4 regions of the Rhizobium bangladeshense genome follow, and region 2 is predicted to be linked to each of the others. Evidence: predicted binding sites of a transcription regulator. Region 2 holds the regulator's gene; each other region holds the start of a gene.

Region 1 (4,210 bases), 1.5 Mb from region 2:
GATACGATCCATGTGCGCTTACTTCCTGAAAGTTCTGCCTTGAAAGAAGGGAGTGAGGTGTTTAGGGGATTTATGAAGAGGCTTCAATTCGTCCGGGACGGAACATTACGATTCGTCCATTTTTGCGGCGGGCAACCCATTTGTTTCGTCGGCCTGGCCGGAACGGCGGGCGCGCACCTGTTGCTTGCGTCTCGAGAGATTTTCCCTGAGCTTTTCGGCGGCGCGCTCGCGGCGCAGTTTCGCCTGTGCCTCGATCGCCTCTTTACGGCTCTTCTGGCCGGTTTCGGTCTTGTCGTTCATGTCAACAGAATTAGCCGAATTCGCGCTGATCCAAAAGTCCCTTGCACCTCTATCCACGCGAAGTTGGATTTTGCGGCTTGCGCTTGTCGTCAAGCTGTGGCAATAGCCGCCCCGTTCCCGCAATTGAGCCGCCCGGCTCGCACGGGTCCTGGTCCTGCTGCCGTAGCTCAGTGGTAGAGCACACCCTTGGTAAGGGTGAGGTCGGTGGTTCAATCCCACTCGGCAGCACCAGTTTTCTTCCAGCGATCGACTTTATTTCGTCTGCGCCCGGGAAACCCTAACGGCAAGTGGGAAGCAGTACCCTGCCATGAACGCAATCGGGAATGTCAGTCGCTTCGAGATAGTAGGGCAGGGATGGCGACTCCGCCCAACGCTCAAGCTGCTCAGCGGTTAACTTCGTTGGTACCGCGTTATATATACCCTCGATATACCATTGTTCTAATGTCTGCTCTCTCATCACGCGTGCGCGCAATGCGGCGATATCGATTGCGTGCACAAACTTGCCGACGGCAGTCTGCATATATTCCCGCTGCATTTCAGGGATGACCTCAGTAGAGACGTGCGAGAGCAGCGCCTCGTCAGCAGCCCCCTCTGCGCTGTGGGCGAAAACCGGCATTGCAAGCGCCGCACAGAGAAAAACAGCCTGGATCAATTTTCGATCTAAACCCATCTGACCCCCCTCGGCGTTCCCGGCATGGTAGCGGCAGTAGCGCCCAGCGCCATACAGCTTCTCTGCGACTGCTCAAAATCCCCTGGCGTGCCCCGGACGATCCGCCTCACTCAAGCTGGCATTTCGCCTCATCAACAGCAAACGATTCACCATTGTTGGCGCGAAAAATCGCGCTAGAATGCCTATCATGGCGGCGTCTGTCTAACCGAAGGCGTCGCACCCGTGTTTCTGTCGACAATCGTGGAGGAGTATCGATGGCAACGGAAAAATGGAACGACCCAGTCAAGGTCGGCTTCGAAGGCACCGACCTCAGAACCGTCAATGGGCCGTTCGATGCGTTGAAATGTCTGGCAGATTTCTGGCCGAGTTCGCGCGGGCTTCATTATATCAAAGCCCGTAGCACCTGCCGGGCGGCGCTGGACGGCCGCAAAAGCATGGACGAGGCAAGAGCCGAGTTTCTGGCGGCGGCCGAAGAGGCGAAGCTGAAGCTGCATTGATGCAGCAGGGACGCCTGCGGTTTACAGTTGGTCAGCGAACTGTGCCGCGACGATACATTGTTTAATTTTCGCTTAACCTTGCATCGAGCAGGTGCCGGGTTTTGGAGCAAAGGGCGTTGCGCCTGAGCCAGCTGTTTCGATAGAAAACACGCAGCCATCATGATGATGGTCAGAGGCTCGTCACCGGAAACGCAGGCGAGCCTCGTTCGAGCTGATCGGTTTCAGCAATCCGCGCCGGTCTCATTCTCCATCTCGATATATCCCACACCGATGATCGTGCCGTCGGCCGCGCGGATGAAGGACGGGAGATAGTGCGGCTCCGCCGGCTCGCAGGCGGTCGTCTCGGTATATTCGTTAAGGGCGATCTGATCCTTCGGCAAAGCGGAATAATCCATGCCGGTCTCAAGTGAAGCATTGGCTGAGCCGGCAAAGACGCCGCAGCCGATGATCAGGGTGGACGCCCAGAGGCGAGAAAGCGTCTGCATGATGGTCTCCAGCGTTTCAGATCCGGCATTTCAACCCGTGGGAGGACACTTGGTTCCCTCAGCGCCGCAGCAGGCGACTGCGCACATAGCCTCGGCCGACGATGCGCGCCACTATCTCGGTCGCCCGGTCGACACCGCCGCGCCGGCGCACGAAACCTTCGAGAAGGTGACTGGCAAGCAGCCCTTGGCGAAAGAGGCTGCCCGTTCCATATCTGATGGCAGTCTGAGAAGGGATGACGATGATGAAAGCGTTTCTGCCCGCCTTGTTTGCAGCGGCATTGCTGGCCGGCTGCTCCTCGGCCGATACGGCCGCGCTCGAACCCATTCCCGGCAGCATCACCTATGGCGGCCAACCGCGAACCAAGCTCAGCAAATCGCCGGTCGGCAGCGTCGTCTACAACCAGTTCTACAATGAGACGGGCCAGCGTGTGGAGGAAACCTATATTCTCCAGCCCGACCGCAGCCTGAAGCTAGTGCGGCGCGAGGTGGGACCGGATTTCCCCGATTGAGGATCGCCGCGCTGCAGACTTGACAGCGGCTGAAATCGCGAACATTCAAGGAACATCTAATCTTCTCGCACTGATTCTGCGGGAGCCCGACCGGACGGCTGGATGTATCTCGAAAAGCTCAATCCGCAGCAGCGCATGGCCGTGGAGCATGGCACGCTCACCGACGGCAGCCATATTGCCGGACCGCTGCTGGTCATTGCCGGCGCCGGCTCCGGCAAGACGAACACGCTGGCGCATCGGGTCGCCCACCTGATCGTCAAGGGCGCCGACCCCCGCCGCATCCTGCTGATGACCTTCTCGCGGAGGGCTGCCGCCGAGATGGCGCGGCGCGTCGAGCGCATCTGCCGCGACGTGTTGGGTTCGAATGCCGGCGTTATGGCCGATGCGCTGTCCTGGTCCGGCACCTTCCACGGCATCGGCGCGCGGCTGCTGCGCGATTATGCGCAGCAGATCGGCCTCGATGCTGATTTCACCATTCACGACCGGGAAGACAGCGCCGATCTGATGAACCTCATCCGGCACGATCTCGGCTTCTCGAAGACGGAAAGCCGCTTTCCCGCCAAGGGCACATGCCTTGCCATCTATTCCCGGGCGGTGAATTCGGAGACCGCGCTCGACCAGGTGCTGCGCGACGCCTTTCCCTGGTGCGCGGCGTGGGAGAAACAGCTGCGCGAGCTTTTCGCCTGTTATGTCGAGGCGAAGCAGGCTCAGAACGTGCTCGATTACGACGACCTGCTGCTCTACTGGGCGCAGATGGTGGGCGAGAGCGTGATCGCCGAGGATATCGGCAGCCGCTTCGACCATGTGCTCGTCGACGAATATCAGGACACGAACCGGCTGCAGGCCTCGATCCTCCTGGCGCTGAAGCCCCAGGGACAGGGGCTGACCGTCGTCGGCGACGATGCGCAGTCGATCTATTCCTTCCGGGCGGCGACGGTGCGCAATATCCTTGATTTTCCCGCCGCCTTCAGCCCGGCCGCCAATATCGTCACCCTCGATCGCAACTACCGCTCGACGCAGCCGATCCTGGCGGCGGCCAATGCGGTGATTGATCTCGCCTCGGAGCGCTTCACCAAGAATCTCTGGACGGAGCGGCAGTCGGCGGAGCGGCCGCGCCTCGTTTCGGTGCGCGACGAGGCCGAGCAGGCTCGTTATGTCGCCGACAAGGTGCTCGACAATCGCGAGGAAGGCCTCAAGCTCAAGCAGCAGGCTGTGCTCTTCCGCACCGCCCATCACAGCGGGCCGCTGGAGGTGGAACTGACCCGGCGCAACATTCCCTTCGTCAAGTTCGGCGGCTTGAAGTTTCTCGACAGCGCTCATGTGAAGGACATGCTGGCCGCCCTGCGCTTTGCGCAGAATCCGCGCGACCGGGTGGCGGGCTTCCGGCTGATGCAGATCCTGCCGGGCGTCGGCCCGTCGACGGCGCAGAAGGCGCTCGATCTGATGGCGGAGGTTGCGAGCCCGTTGTCTGCTCTGGCATCTATGCCGGCGCCGCCGCGCTCCGGCGAGGACTGGACGGCCTTCGTTTCGATGCTGCAGGAGCTGAAATCCGGCAAGGCCGGTTGGCCGGCGGAAATCGGGCTGGCGCGGCAATGGTATGCGCCGCATCTGGAACGGCTGCATGAAGATGCGGCCACGCGGCAGGCCGATCTGCTGCAGCTCGAACAGATCGCCGGGGGTTATGCCTCACGCGAGCGTTTCCTCACCGAGCTCACCCTCGATCCGCCGGATGCGACCAGCGACCAGGCG
Region 2 (4,210 bases):
AGTTCCGATGCCCTGCTCGAGTGGCTCTATAGGCTGCGTAGCGGCATCGGCGATCGCATACGCTCGATCCTGCCTGGCGACACAGGCGCATTTGCCGCCGCTCTCGTGACCGACGAGCGGCGCGCGATTTCGAACGAGACGACGGACGCGCTGCGCCAGTCAGGCCTTGCCCATATTATCGCTATATCAGGCCTCAACATGGCTCTGTCGGCCGGCATCTTCTTCGTCGGCTTTAGGATGCTGCTCAGCCTCTTTCCCGGTGTCGCTCAGGCCTATCCGACCAAGAAATTCGCCGCCGCCGGAGCGCTCATCGCCGTCACGGCCTATTTTCTGATCTCGGGTTTCGCCGTCTCGGCAGAGCGCGCCTTCATCATGATGGCCATTATGCTGATTGCTGTCTTCTTCGACCGGCCGTCGATTAGCCTGCGCAACGTCGCTCTTTCCGCGCTTGTTATCATTGCGATCTCACCTTCCGAAGTCCTGGGCCCGAGTTTTCAAATGTCCTTTGCCGCGACGCTGGCGCTGGTATCGGCTTATCAGCTGTGGAAGGAACGGCGCGTCGGCGAAAGCGCCCTGCCGAAAATGCCGGCCCTGCTGCTGGCCGCTGCGGTCGCACGCTTTTTCAGCGGCGTTTTCCTGACTTCGCTGATCGGCGGCTTTTCCACGGCGCTGTTTTCGATCGAGCATTTTCATCGCCTGACGGCCTATGGTCTCCCGGCAAACCTCGCGACCATGCCGATCATCTCCTTCATCGTCATGCCGGCCGGGTTGTTGGCGATGCTGCTCATGCCTTTCGGGCTTGATATATTGCCTTGGAAGGTGGTCGGATTCGGCCTCGATCTGGTGATCGTGGTGGCAAAGACGATATCCGGTTGGGGCGGGAATATCGGCGTCGGTCGATTGCCCAGCTGGTATTTCACGCTGGCCGTGGCAGGTTTCCTGCTGATGACCTTGCTGCGGACGCGGCTGCGCCAGGTCGGCACCGCTCTCATCGCCGTCTCGACGCTTGCAGTAGTGGTTCTGCCGGCATCCCGGCCGGCGGATCTGGTGATTTCGGAAGACGGCGCGCTCGTCGCGGTCGTCACGCCGGCAGCAATGGCCTCCAATCGCGAAAGGCCGCCGGATTTCATCTTCGATCAGTGGCAGAGGGCGCTCGTTCTGACGGTGCATAATCCGCCGAGGATGCTGGATAGTCCTGCGATCCCGGAGGATAAGGAGAGGCGCCTCAGGCTTTCCCGCGAGCAGCAGAACGAAGCGAAGATCGCGATGCAGGCGGCCGCGGCCGGCGCTGAGGCGGAAAGCTTTTCCTGCCTCAGGAAAGCCTGGTGCATAGCCAAGCTTGCAAACGGTCATATCGTGACCGTCATCGAAAATGCCGCCTATCTCGGCCCCGCTTGCGATGCCGGCGATATTGTCGTGACGTCTGTACGCCTGCGCTTCGCCAGCTGCCGCTCGGGTGCGGCGCTGTTTACCGGCGAAACGCTGCGCAGGACCGGTTCGGTCGAATTGCGTTTCACTGAGAGCGGCCTCGAGGTCGCGACGGCCTTCGATGCATTATCGCGGCCATGGATGCGCCACCGCGCCTATGATTGGCGCAGCAACAGTTTTACCGATTCCGGCCCGTCCAGCGTCAGTGATAGCGGCGGATGAGGCCGACCAGCTTGCCCTGCACCTTGACGCGGTCGGGTCCGAAGATGCGGGTCTCATAGGCCGGGTTGGCGGCTTCCAGGGCGATCGATGCGCCCTTGCGGCGGAAACGCTTCAGCGTTGCTTCCTCGTCGTCGACGAGGGCAACGACGATATCGCCGGGACTTGCAGTGCTGCCGTTACGGATGATCACGGTATCGCCGTCGAAGATGCCGGCGTCGATCATCGAATCGCCCTTGACCTCCAGCGCGTAGTGCTCACCGGAGCCAAGCATATCGGCGGGAACGACGATGTCGTGCGTGTTGTTCTGGATCGCCGAAATCGGAACGCCGGCGGCGATACGTCCCATGACCGGCACGGAGACGGAGTTGCCGTTGTCTGCGACCGCCTTTGCCGCAGCAGGGGCGGCGACCGGCTGGGGCTTGCCGAGGCTGCCCTCGATGACGCTCGGCGAAAAACCGCGGCGCGGTTGAAGACTGGGGCTATAGGCCTCTGGAAGCTTGATCACTTCGAGCGCTCGGGCGCGGTTCGGTAGGCGGCGAATGAAGCCGCGTTCCTCTAGCGCCGTGATCAGGCGGTGGATGCCTGATTTTGAGGCGAGGTCCAGAGCATCCTTCATTTCGTCGAAAGAGGGAGGAACGCCGGATTCCTTCATGCGCTCATGAATGAAAAGGAGAAGCTCCTGTTGTTTGCGCGTGAGCATCGACGTCAGACCCCGTGATTGAAACAAATCCAGAACAGACACTATATGTTCCATATGTGTTCTGCAAGTAGCTAAATTTCCGTAAAACTTCCCGTCAACTCGTTGAGATTTTTATTTTCATTCGCCGGATTTGGCGCGCAAGCCTTGAATTGACCGCGTGCCGTCGCACATCTCATGCCATTTCAGGGAGAGGGACATTATGAAAGACCATTCCGCCAAGCCGCACCCGCTGGATCATGTCGTGTTGCCTGTCGTCAATATAGACCTGGCGCGCGAGAGGCTCGGGAAACTCGGCTTCACCGTTGCCGCCGATGCGCGCCACCCCTTCGGCACGGAGAATGCCTGCGTATTCTTTGCCGACAAGACCTATCTGGAGCCGCTCGGTGTAGCGAGCGTCGAGGAGAGCGAGCTATCGGCGCGGCAGGGTAACGTCTTTACCGCCCGCAACCAGGCCTTTCGCTTCCGCTGCGGCGAGGAGGGGCTTTCGGCGATAGCCTTCGGCACCGGGGATTGCGGGCTCGATCATAAGAGTTTCATCGACAAGGGATCGAGCGCCGGCAAGATGCTGGAGTTTAGTCGGACTATGAAAATGCCGGATGGTTCCGAGAGCATCGGGAGCTTCAGACTGGCTTTTGCCGGCGATCTCCGCGCGCCCGATCTGCTTCTCTTTGCCGTCGAGCGCGTCAACCCGTTGCCGGCCGATCGCGGTTCGCTGGAAAGGCATGACAATGGCGTCACCGGCATTGCTGAGGTGGCGCTCTGCGCACCGGAGCCGGCGGCTTTCGCCGCCTTCGTCGGCCTTGCCGCAGCGCAATCGGCAGCCGAGAAAACCGGGTTTGGCGTCAATATCGCGGCCTCGAATGCGAGGATCAGCCTGGTGACGCCGGAGGGGCTGGAGGCCTATTTCGAGACCGCGGTCTCACCCGCCGAGCGAGGACTGCGCGGCCGGGCAATCCTCTTCAATGTCGCCGATCTTGCCGTGACAGAAGCGCATTTGGCTGCTAACGGGGTGACGTATACGCGTAAGAACAACCGCATTCTGGTGAAGCCCGCGCCCGGCCAGGGCACGCTCTTTGCCTTCGAGGAACCACGATGAGCTCCGATACGAATTCCGAAGTCAAGATCGGCGAAGGCGATGGTCAAGTCACCTTTTCCAATACAGGCCGCCTGTCGCTGATCGCCGGCCCCTGCCAGATGGAAAGCCGCGATCATGCCTTCATGGTGGCCGGCACGCTGAAAGAGCTTTGCGGCAAGCTCGGCATAGGCCTCGTCTACAAGAGCTCTTTCGACAAGGCGAACCGCACCTCCCTCTCGGCCGAGCGCGGCATCGGCTTGGAGAAGGGCATGGAGGTCTTTGCCGATCTGAAAAAGGAATTCGGCTTTCCCGTCTTGACCGACGTCCACACCGCCGAGCAATGCGCGGAGGTGGCAAAGATCGTCGATGTCCTGCAGATCCCGGCTTTCCTCTGCCGCCAGACCGACCTTCTGATCGCCGCCGCCAGGACCGGCCGCGCCGTCAATGTCAAGAAGGGCCAGTTCCTCGCACCCTGGGACATGAAGAACGTCCTGAAGAAGCTCAACGCCAGCGGCAATCCAAACGTGCTGCTGTGCGAGCGCGGCGCTTCCTTCGGCTACAATACTTTGGTCTCCGACATGCGCTCGCTGCCGATTATGGCGGCGATGGGCGCTCCCGTTGTCTTCGATGCGACGCATTCCGTTGCCCAGCCGGGCGGGCAGGGCGATTCCTCGGGCGGCCAGCGGGAGTTCGTGGAAACGCTGGCGCGTGCGGCGGTCGCGACGGGAATTGCCGGCGTCTTCCTCGAAACCCATCAGGACCCCGACAACGCACCGTCCGATGGC
Region 3 (4,210 bases), 1.2 Mb from region 2:
GTGATCTCGGCGATGCTGCAGACTGAGGGCGCGCTCCTTGCCCGTATGTCGGGCTCCGGCGCCACCTGCTTCGGGATCTTTGCCGACATGGCCACCGCACGAGATGCGGCGGCGGCTCTTCACGAGGCGCGGCCAGACTGGTATTTCCAGGCGACGCAAACAGTTTCGGGAGGCATCTGATGGCAGGTTTGGACGAAAAACGGCCCTTTATCGCCATCGGCATTGCGGTTCTCACCGTCTCCGATACGCGCACGCCCGAGACGGACAAGTCGGGCGATACGCTGGCGGCGCGGATCACCGAGGCGGGCCACAAGCTGGTCGAGCGGGCGATCGTGCCCGACGACCGGGAGAAGATCGCCGCAAGCGTCAAGGCCTGGACCGAGCGGGACGAGATCGACGTCGTCATCACCTCAGGCGGAACCGGCTTCACCGGGCGCGATGTGACGCCCGAGGCCCTGGAGCCGCTGTTCGAAAAGCGCATGGACGGCTTTTCCGCCGTCTTCCACCGCATCTCCTATGAGAAGATCGGCACGGCGACGATCCAGTCGCGCGCTACGGCAGGTGTTGCCAACTCGACCTTCATCTTTGCGCTGCCGGGCTCGCCCGGCGCCTGCCGGGATGCCTGGGACGGCATTCTGAAAGCGCAACTCGATTATCGCAGCGTGCCGTGCAATTTCGTCGAGATCATGCCGCGCCTAGACGAGCACCTGAAACGCGGCGCGAAGAAATAGACTGCTGCTGCCGCGAGAAATGCAGTCCAAATGTCGATCGGAATTTTCAGCGCCGATGCGTTGTGGCGATACCCGACAGGGCCGGCATCGAATCCCAGCTGTCACCCGACAGCAGAATGCAACTTATGCCTTGAACATCCGTGACGACGAGCGTCCAGGTTCCGCTTTTTGCGGCATAGACCTCGAGAACGGCGTTCTGGTTGACAAGCCCGACCGCCGTCAGCTTCTCAGCGAAATTCTTGTCCAGGAATTTGACGACGTCGGATCGGCCTGCGCAACTGAGCATCGCCTGCGATGCTGCCGAATGCGGATGCGCGATCACCAGTGTCGGCAATATGACGGCCAACAGGCCACAGATCATACCCCGTCGCATGACGCACCTCCTTTTCGCCGGGAACCCGGCAGAAGAGGAGATTTTCGCCGACCTGTTCTGCCGTTCACCGGCATTCCATGGCGTCCGTTTGCGAAGCGAGGCGCTTCGACGGCGCCATAAGCGAATTATAGCGCCAAATCCGATGGGGCGCCATCTTTACGCGGCAAGGGCATATGCCGCGACCTCTCCGTCCCTCTCCGACCTTTCGCAGGGGACGTCCCTCGCCCGGTTGTACTGGGAGAGGGCTAGGGTGAGAGGCGGCCATTGGCGTAGAGGAAGCAGACGAAGACCTGGTCGCGGAAGTCGAGTTGTTACCGCGCAGCGCGCGCGACCCAGGAGGGAATGAGTTCGCTGGAGAGTTTGCGCGGCTTCTGGCCCTTGACGAAGTCGGCAAGAGGCATCCCGCTTCTGGCGGTCGCGAGCGCCTGGCTCTTCGGCATCAACAGCCCTAGTTCCAGCGGCGGCCGGGCGCGAGCGACGCGCTGGAAGAAGGGGCGTCGGTAGCCGCGCGATGCGGTAAAGCGCGCCGGCGTCTTGTTCAGCGCGATATATTCGGCGATTTCATCGATCCAGCCGGCCTGCGGCCTTGCCCCCGGCTCGACGAAGAGCAGCCACTCGCCACGGGCCGAGCGGACGACATCTTTGATATCCCATTGGGAATGGAAACGGCAGCCGGCGGCGTCGGCGACCCGCGACGTGCCGTCGCGTGAACCGTGGTCGAGCACGATCACATCGCTGACGAGCCCTTCCACCGCGCCTGCCACCAATATCGATAAAGTCTGCGCCAGTTCGGATTCCTGATCCTGGCACTCGAGAACAACCGTCAACATCGATTATTCATAATGCGCCGCACAATTATTTGCCAGCACCCTTTTCCTCATTTTGTTCTTGCATTGTTCTCTTTTTGCCGATAGGAATTTAATCATCAAAACGGGCGGAGGCAAAGGCTTTCCGCCGCGGGAGAATCCGATGAGAGAGCAGTCCCTGGCAGGGCAGGCCGCATTCGCGCCTGCCAATACGGCAGATATTGCCGATGCAATGATCGTATCCTCTGGCCTCAGGATCGAAGGCGATCGGCGACGCGGGCGTGGGGCGGGACTGAATCCGACGGGCCGTTTCGAAGCGCTGCAGCGGGAGACGTTCGACGATGGCTGGCAGACGCTGGAGGAGCTGCCGCCGTTCAAGACCGAGGTGCAGGTCGAAAAACCGCGCACGGCGATCACCCGCAACGAATCGCCGGACATTTCCTTCGACCGCTCGATCAATCCATATCGCGGCTGCGAGCACGGCTGCATCTATTGCTTCGCCCGGCCGACGCACGCCTATATGGGGCTCTCGGCAGGGCTTGATTTCGAGACGAAGCTCTTCGCCAAGCCCGACGCGGCGAAACTGCTGGAGCGGGAGCTCGCCAAGCCTGGCTATAAGGTGCGGGTGATCGCGATCGGCACGAATACCGATCCCTATCAGCCGATCGAGAAGGAGTGGCGCATCATGCGCGGCATCCTCGAGGTGCTGAACAAGGCGAACCATCCGGTTTCGATCGTCACCAAATCGGCGATGATCCTGCGCGATCTCGACATTCTGCAGGAGATGGCCAGTAAGAATCTGGTGCGCGTCGGCATCTCGGTCACAACGCTCGACCGCAAGCTTGCCCGGGCGATGGAGCCGCGCGCCGCCACGCCACCGCGAAGGCTGGAGACGATTCACGCGCTTTCGGAGGCAGGCATCCAGACTGCCGTCATGGCCGCGCCGCTGATCCCGGCGCTGAACGATCACGAGCTGGAGCGCATCCTCGAATCGGCGAAGGCTGCCGGCGCTGCCGAGGCGAGCTATGTCATTCTGCGGCTGCCGCTCGAGGTCAGCCCGCTCTTTCGCGACTGGCTGCTGCAGCATTATCCCGATCGCTACCGGCATGTGATGTCGCTGGTGCGCTCGATGCGCGGCGGCAAGGATTACGACGCCGAATTCGGCAAGCGCATGAAGGGCGCCGGCCCCTATGCCTGGCAGATCGCACGGCGTTTCGAAATGGCGGCACGACGCTTCGAGCTGACGCGACGCAGCGTGCCTCTGCGCGACGATCTGTTCGTGCCACCTGATGGCAGCGGCGTGCAGCTGTCGCTGCTCTAGCCTTCAGTTTTCAACCGAGTGCCGGGGGCCGGCAGTTCCCGGAATCATGACTGACGTTTTGTGCAATTCCGGACGGAATCCGCTCCAAACTTTTCGGAATTGCTTTCAGCTTGCGTATCGGCTGCTCGACAAACCGCCCTGTTTTCGAGCCTCGATCGCAATTCCCGCGGATGGCACTGACCGCCACCATCCGCCGGACGGTCCCCGGCTGCCGCCCTGATCCGGGGACTTGCGGGAAATCGGGTTGGCGTGCGAGGTTCAGCCGCATGAAACGTCGCACGCCACCCGATTCTCCCCTGCTTTTCGACACGGTCCCTCTCGTGCCGGATTTCAAGCTCGAGCTCAAAGCTCGCAAGGCCGGCCACTGGCCGGTGGCCGGCGCCGACGAGGCAGGCCGCGGGCCACTGGCCGGACCCGTTGTAGCCGCCGCCGTCATTCTTGATCCGAAGCGCATTCCCGAGGGGCTTAACGATTCCAAGCAGCTCTCGGCGCAGCGGCGCGAGGAACTGTTCGCCCAGATCCTGGCAACTGCGACTGTCTCGATCGCCTCCTCCAGCTCGACCCGCATCGACGAGACGGACATTCGCAAGGCAAGCCTGGACGCGATGCGTCGCGCCATATGCAGCCTCGCCGTTCCCGCCAGTTACGTGTTGACCGATGGGCTCGATGTGCCGCCAGGCCTCGATTGCCCAGGACAGGCCGTGGTCAAGGGCGATGCCCGCTCGGTCTCGATCGCCGCCGCCTCGATCGTCGCCAAGGTGACGCGCGACCGAATGATGGCAAGAGCGCATCATGTATTTCCCGATTACGGTTTTGCCGCACATGCCGGTTACGGTACGGCGCAGCACCGCGCCGGCATAGAGAGGCACGGCCCCTGCTCGCTGCACCGGATGAGTTTCCGGCCATTGCGGAAGGATGGTGACGAGCCTGAGATGGACGAACTGCTATCGGAATAGGTGCTCAAAACGAAACGCCTAGG
Region 4 (4,210 bases), 930 kb from region 2:
GATCTGCGCGTCGCCGGGACGCTGCTTCTCGGCGGCCTCCACCAGCTGCTCGTAGGACTTGATGCGCGCCTTGGACTTGGCCTGACGAGCCTTCGGGCTGGAAGCAATCCATTCCTGCTCGCGGCTGATCGCCTTCTGGCGTGATGCTTCCTCGCGATTTTCCTGCGCCATGCGCTTGGCCTTAGCCAGCAGGTACGCCGAGTAATTGCCCTCGTAAGGGATGCCGCGGCCGCGGTCGAGTTCGAGAATCCAGCCGGTGACGTTGTCCAGGAAGTAACGGTCGTGAGTGATCATCATCACGGCGCCGGGGTAGTCGCGCAGGTGCTTTTCGAGCCAGGCGATGGTTTCGGCATCCAGATGGTTGGTCGGTTCGTCGAGCAGCAGCAGGTCCGGCTGCGACAGAAGCAGGCGGCAGAGCGCGACGCGGCGCCGCTCACCACCGGAAAGAGTGGTGACATCGGCGTCGCGCGGCGGGCAGCGCAGGGCTTCCATCGCCATCTCGACCTGGCTTTCCAGATCCCAGAGGTTCTGGCTGTCGATGATGTCCTGAAGCTTGGCGCCTTCTTCCGCCGTCTCGTCGGAATAGTTCATCATCAATTCGTTGTAGCGATCAACGATCGCGGTCTTCGAGGCAACGCCCTCCATGACGTTCTCGAACACGGTCTTGGCGGAATCGAGCTGCGGCTCCTGTTCGAGATAGCCGACCGTGGCACCCTCGGCGAGCCAGGCTTCGCCGGTATATTCCTTGTCCTTGCCGGCAATGATGCGCAGCACGGTGGACTTACCGGCGCCGTTCGGGCCGAGGATGCCGATCTTGGCATCCGGGTAGAAGGAAAGGTGGATGTTCTCCAGGATCTTCTTGTTGCCATAGGCCTTGTTGAGGCCGGACATATGATAGATGAATTGACGTGCCATGCTGCGCTGCTCCGGGCGGGAAACTTCGTTTCGTGCCGCTATGTAGGCGAAACAGCGCCTGTGAGCAACGCCGAAACCCGGTTACGCAGGATTCCGGTCAAAAGCCCGCCGCATCGACAACGCCCTCGTCACAGCCGAAGGAGGTTTTTCCCGCCCCCCGGATCAGATCGGCAAGGCTCGCGTTTTTCCCCGATGCCGTTCCGGCATCCGCAGACAGGCCGATCGTCAGCTCACTGATCATTCTGACATTGCCGGCTCGCCGGCAGCTCATCTTGACGCGGTCACCCGCACCGGGCCCGAAACTCTTGTCGAAAGCCGCCTTGATCGCCTCGGCCTTGACCGTCTTGCCGATATTGGCGGCAAAGAGATCGCGCACGGCCGATGCGTTGAGCGCATCCACGAGACGGACGCTGACGCCGAAATAGTCTTCCACGCTCATTTTCGTGCAGGTGCCATGCTTTATCCACTCGTGCCGCTCGAGGCCGGACTGCGTGCCCGGCATCGCCTTTGCAAGCGCTGCCTGCGTCTCGGCCGAAACAGCGACCGCTGGCAATGCATCCCACTTGCCGTCTTTGTCGGCGGCCTTCTGGTCGTCGCTGACGCCGCAATAGTCCTGCCGCATCGGCCAGAGGCCGTGCAGCGAGAAATTGGTCGCGTCATGGCGCTCGCCGGTCTGGCTGGCGCATTCGGCTTTCTTCTGGTTCGTCTGGCAGAAAGCGGGCTGCCAGCTCGCGGCAAGAATGAAACGGGTACGGCCGTCGGTCTCCTGCGCCGTGGCAGCGCCAGCAAGGACCATCGATACGGCGAACGTAAAGGTACGCAACTGCATGCTGCTCATTTCAACCCCCAAAAGAAGAACAATGCGGGAACAGATAAGCACAAAGAGTAAACGACAGCAACCCTGAATCGAAACACATTCAGAATTTATGTCAGCTGTATATTTCCGGAAAAGATGCGGTGGTTCATGGCACGTCATGTTCGAAGCCGCGCAAAGAACACTATCGCGCCTGGAGCTACTGCATAATTCCTTAAATCGATTCCGCTTTAAGGAATTATGCAGTAGCGATCTGCTCTGCTGCGGCAGGGAGGATCCGGATGTTTTCTGATACGCGAAGGCTCGCAATAGGGGAAGCGTCGCTGGCCTATCACCATGCCGAGGCCGCCGGTCCGGCACGCGGCATCCTGTTGATATCGCATGGCTTAGCGGAGCACTCGAAGCGGTACGGCCGCTTTGCCGAGGCGATGGCGGCGCGCGGCTATCACGTCTATGCCCATGATCACCGCGGCCACGGCGAGACGATGGCACCCGACGCGCCGATCGGACGCTTTGCCGGCCGGAATGGCGTCGAACGGGTGATCGGCGACGTCATTGCCATGCGCGCCCATGCGGCCTCGCGCCATCCCGGCCTGAAGGTGATCCTCTTCGGCCATTCGATGGGTGGCCTCATCGCGCTCAATGCCATCGTCACCGCTCCGGCCGACTTCGACGCCGTCGCCGTCTGGAATTCGAATTTCGCTGTCGGCCTTGCCGGCCGAGCTGCCCAGGCGATCCTGCTTGCCGAACGGATGCTGAAGGGGTCAGACGTACCGAGTGGCCTATTGCCGAAGCTCACCTTCGGAGCTTGGGGAAAATCGATCCCGGAAGGCCGCACGGCGTTCGACTGGCTGTCGCATCGCGCCGATGACGTCGACAAATATATCGCCGATCCGCTCTGCGGCTTCGACGCATCGGTCTCGCTCTGGCTCGACCTCTTCGAGCTGACCTTTCGCGCGCCGCAGAAACTCCATGTGGACCGGCTGCCGCGTGATATGCCGATCCATCTCGTCGGCGGCGCCGAAGATCCCGCGACGGAGCGTGGAAAAGCCGTGCTCTGGCTGTCAAACCATTTGAAAGCCAAGGGCTTCTCTCGGATCACCACCGTGATATATCAGGGCATGCGGCATGAAACGCTGAACGAAATTGGCGCCGACGCGGCGATCGCAGCCTTCGCGGACTGGTGCGACGCGGCACCCGCAATATTCCGAGCCAGAGAGAATCCATCATGAGCAGCCCCTCCGCCCGCACCGCTTCGTCTGCCTCCGAGGTGACGACGGGGCTCGTGCTGATGTTTCTGTCGGTGATGGTCTCGCCGCTCATTGATATCTTCTCCAAGCTCGCCGTCGTCACAGTCCCGTCCGCCGAGATCACCGCCGGCCGCTTCGTCGTGCAGGCGCTCTGCATGCTGCCGATCGTGCTATGGCGGCGCAGATTTAGGGACTTCTCGTGGCGCCAGAGCCTGTTCCACGCCATCCGCGGCTTCATCATCACAGTCTCGATGATCTCGTTCGTAACCACGCTGAAATACATGGCGGTCGCCGACGCGATCGCGATCTTCTTCATCGAGCCGATCATCGTGACGGTCCTCGGCGGCATTTTCCTCAAGGAGACGATCGGATGGCGGCGCTATACCGCCTGCGGCGTCGGCTTCTTCGGGGCGATGCTGATCATCCAGCCGAGCTTCGAGGAGGTCGGCTATGTCGCGCTCCTGCCCGTTGTCAGCGCGCTCTGCGTTGCGATCTTCGTGTTGATGACCCGCGTCCTCTCACACAGGGAGGACCCCTGGTCGATGCAGTTCCAGATGGGCATCTGGGGCTTGCTCTTCTGCGTCCTCCTGCTTTTTGTCGGCGAAGGAAGCGGCTCCGATCTCTTCGATCCCGTCATGCCTGCGGGCAGCGCGTGGTTCTACGTCGCTGGCGTAGGGGCCACGGCCGCCATAGCCGGGATCCTCGGCGTCTACGCCTATCGCGCTGCACCGGCGTCGACGCTGGCGCCGCTGCAATATTTCGAAATCGTCTCGGCAACGATCTTCGCCTGGCTGGTCTTCGGCGACTTTCCGGATGCAGTCAAATGGCTCGGCATCACGATCATCATGGTGTCGGGCTTGTACATCCTCTGGCGTGAGCGCCGCTTTGCTTCAAAGCCCGTATCCGATACATCTGAGGTGACGCTGGCGCCTTAGACATTGACGGGAGGAACATGATCGAGACCGCGACGAAACAGCCGCCGCTTGCCGGCATCCGGGTGATCGAGCTTGCCCGCGTGCTGGCCGGCCCCTGGGCGGGACAGATGCTCGCCGATCTCGGCGCCGACGTGATCAAGATCGAAAATCCCGACGGCGGCGATGATACGCGCCAATGGGGCCCGCCCTTCGTCGAAGCTGCCGACGGCGAAAATCTCTCGGCCGCCTATTACCACGCTGCCAACCGCGGCAAACGCTCCATCACCGCCGACCTCAAGAGCACTGAGGACCAGGAT

The links. Region 2 encodes LexA, which represses DNA repair genes until DNA is damaged. Its sites were predicted from a motif close to TGTTCNNNNTGTGTTCNG; they were not measured.
Region 1: a site for LexA is predicted at 2,499-2,516, ahead of J2J98_RS02775 (ATP-dependent helicase). Genes of this name have one in related genera too.
Region 3: a site for LexA is predicted at 1,988-2,005, ahead of J2J98_RS04260 (PA0069 family radical SAM protein). Genes of this name have one in related genera too.
Region 4: a site for LexA is predicted at 1,769-1,786, ahead of J2J98_RS14500 (ribonuclease T2 family protein). Genes of this name have one in related genera too.

Annotation. Positions count from the first base shown of each region.
Region 1 is NZ_CP071612.1:573,284-577,493, reverse strand. Features, by position in the region: gene murA (UDP-N-acetylglucosamine 1-carboxyvinyltransferase) at 1-12, opposite strand, end outside; gene J2J98_RS02805 (hypothetical protein) at 106-300, opposite strand; tRNA gene J2J98_RS02800 (tRNA-Thr) at 457-531, shown strand; gene J2J98_RS02795 (hypothetical protein) at 578-970, opposite strand; gene J2J98_RS02790 (DUF982 domain-containing protein) at 1,225-1,467, shown strand; gene J2J98_RS02785 (hypothetical protein) at 1,689-1,952, opposite strand; gene J2J98_RS02780 (hypothetical protein) at 2,195-2,461, shown strand; gene J2J98_RS02775 (ATP-dependent helicase) at 2,564-4,210, shown strand, end outside.
Region 2 is NZ_CP071612.1:2,039,934-2,044,143, forward strand. Features, by position in the region: gene J2J98_RS09975 (ComEC/Rec2 family competence protein) at 1-1,650, shown strand, start outside; gene lexA (transcriptional repressor LexA) at 1,631-2,350, opposite strand; gene J2J98_RS09985 (VOC family protein) at 2,550-3,446, shown strand; gene kdsA (3-deoxy-8-phosphooctulonate synthase) at 3,443-4,210, shown strand, end outside.
Region 3 is NZ_CP071612.1:886,381-890,590, reverse strand. Features, by position in the region: gene J2J98_RS04280 (4-(cytidine 5'-diphospho)-2-C-methyl-D-erythritol kinase) at 1-180, shown strand, start outside; gene moaB (molybdenum cofactor biosynthesis protein B) at 180-731, shown strand; gene J2J98_RS04270 (hypothetical protein) at 778-1,104, opposite strand; gene J2J98_RS04265 (glycosyltransferase family 2 protein) at 1,416-1,934, opposite strand; gene J2J98_RS04260 (PA0069 family radical SAM protein) at 2,074-3,231, shown strand; gene J2J98_RS04255 (ribonuclease HII) at 3,498-4,187, shown strand.
Region 4 is NZ_CP071612.1:2,974,142-2,978,351, forward strand. Features, by position in the region: gene ettA (energy-dependent translational throttle protein EttA) at 1-915, opposite strand, end outside; gene J2J98_RS14500 (ribonuclease T2 family protein) at 1,013-1,753, opposite strand; gene J2J98_RS14505 (alpha/beta fold hydrolase) at 2,011-2,961, shown strand; gene J2J98_RS14510 (DMT family transporter) at 2,958-3,914, shown strand; gene caiB (succinate--glutarate CoA-transferase) at 3,932-4,210, shown strand, end outside.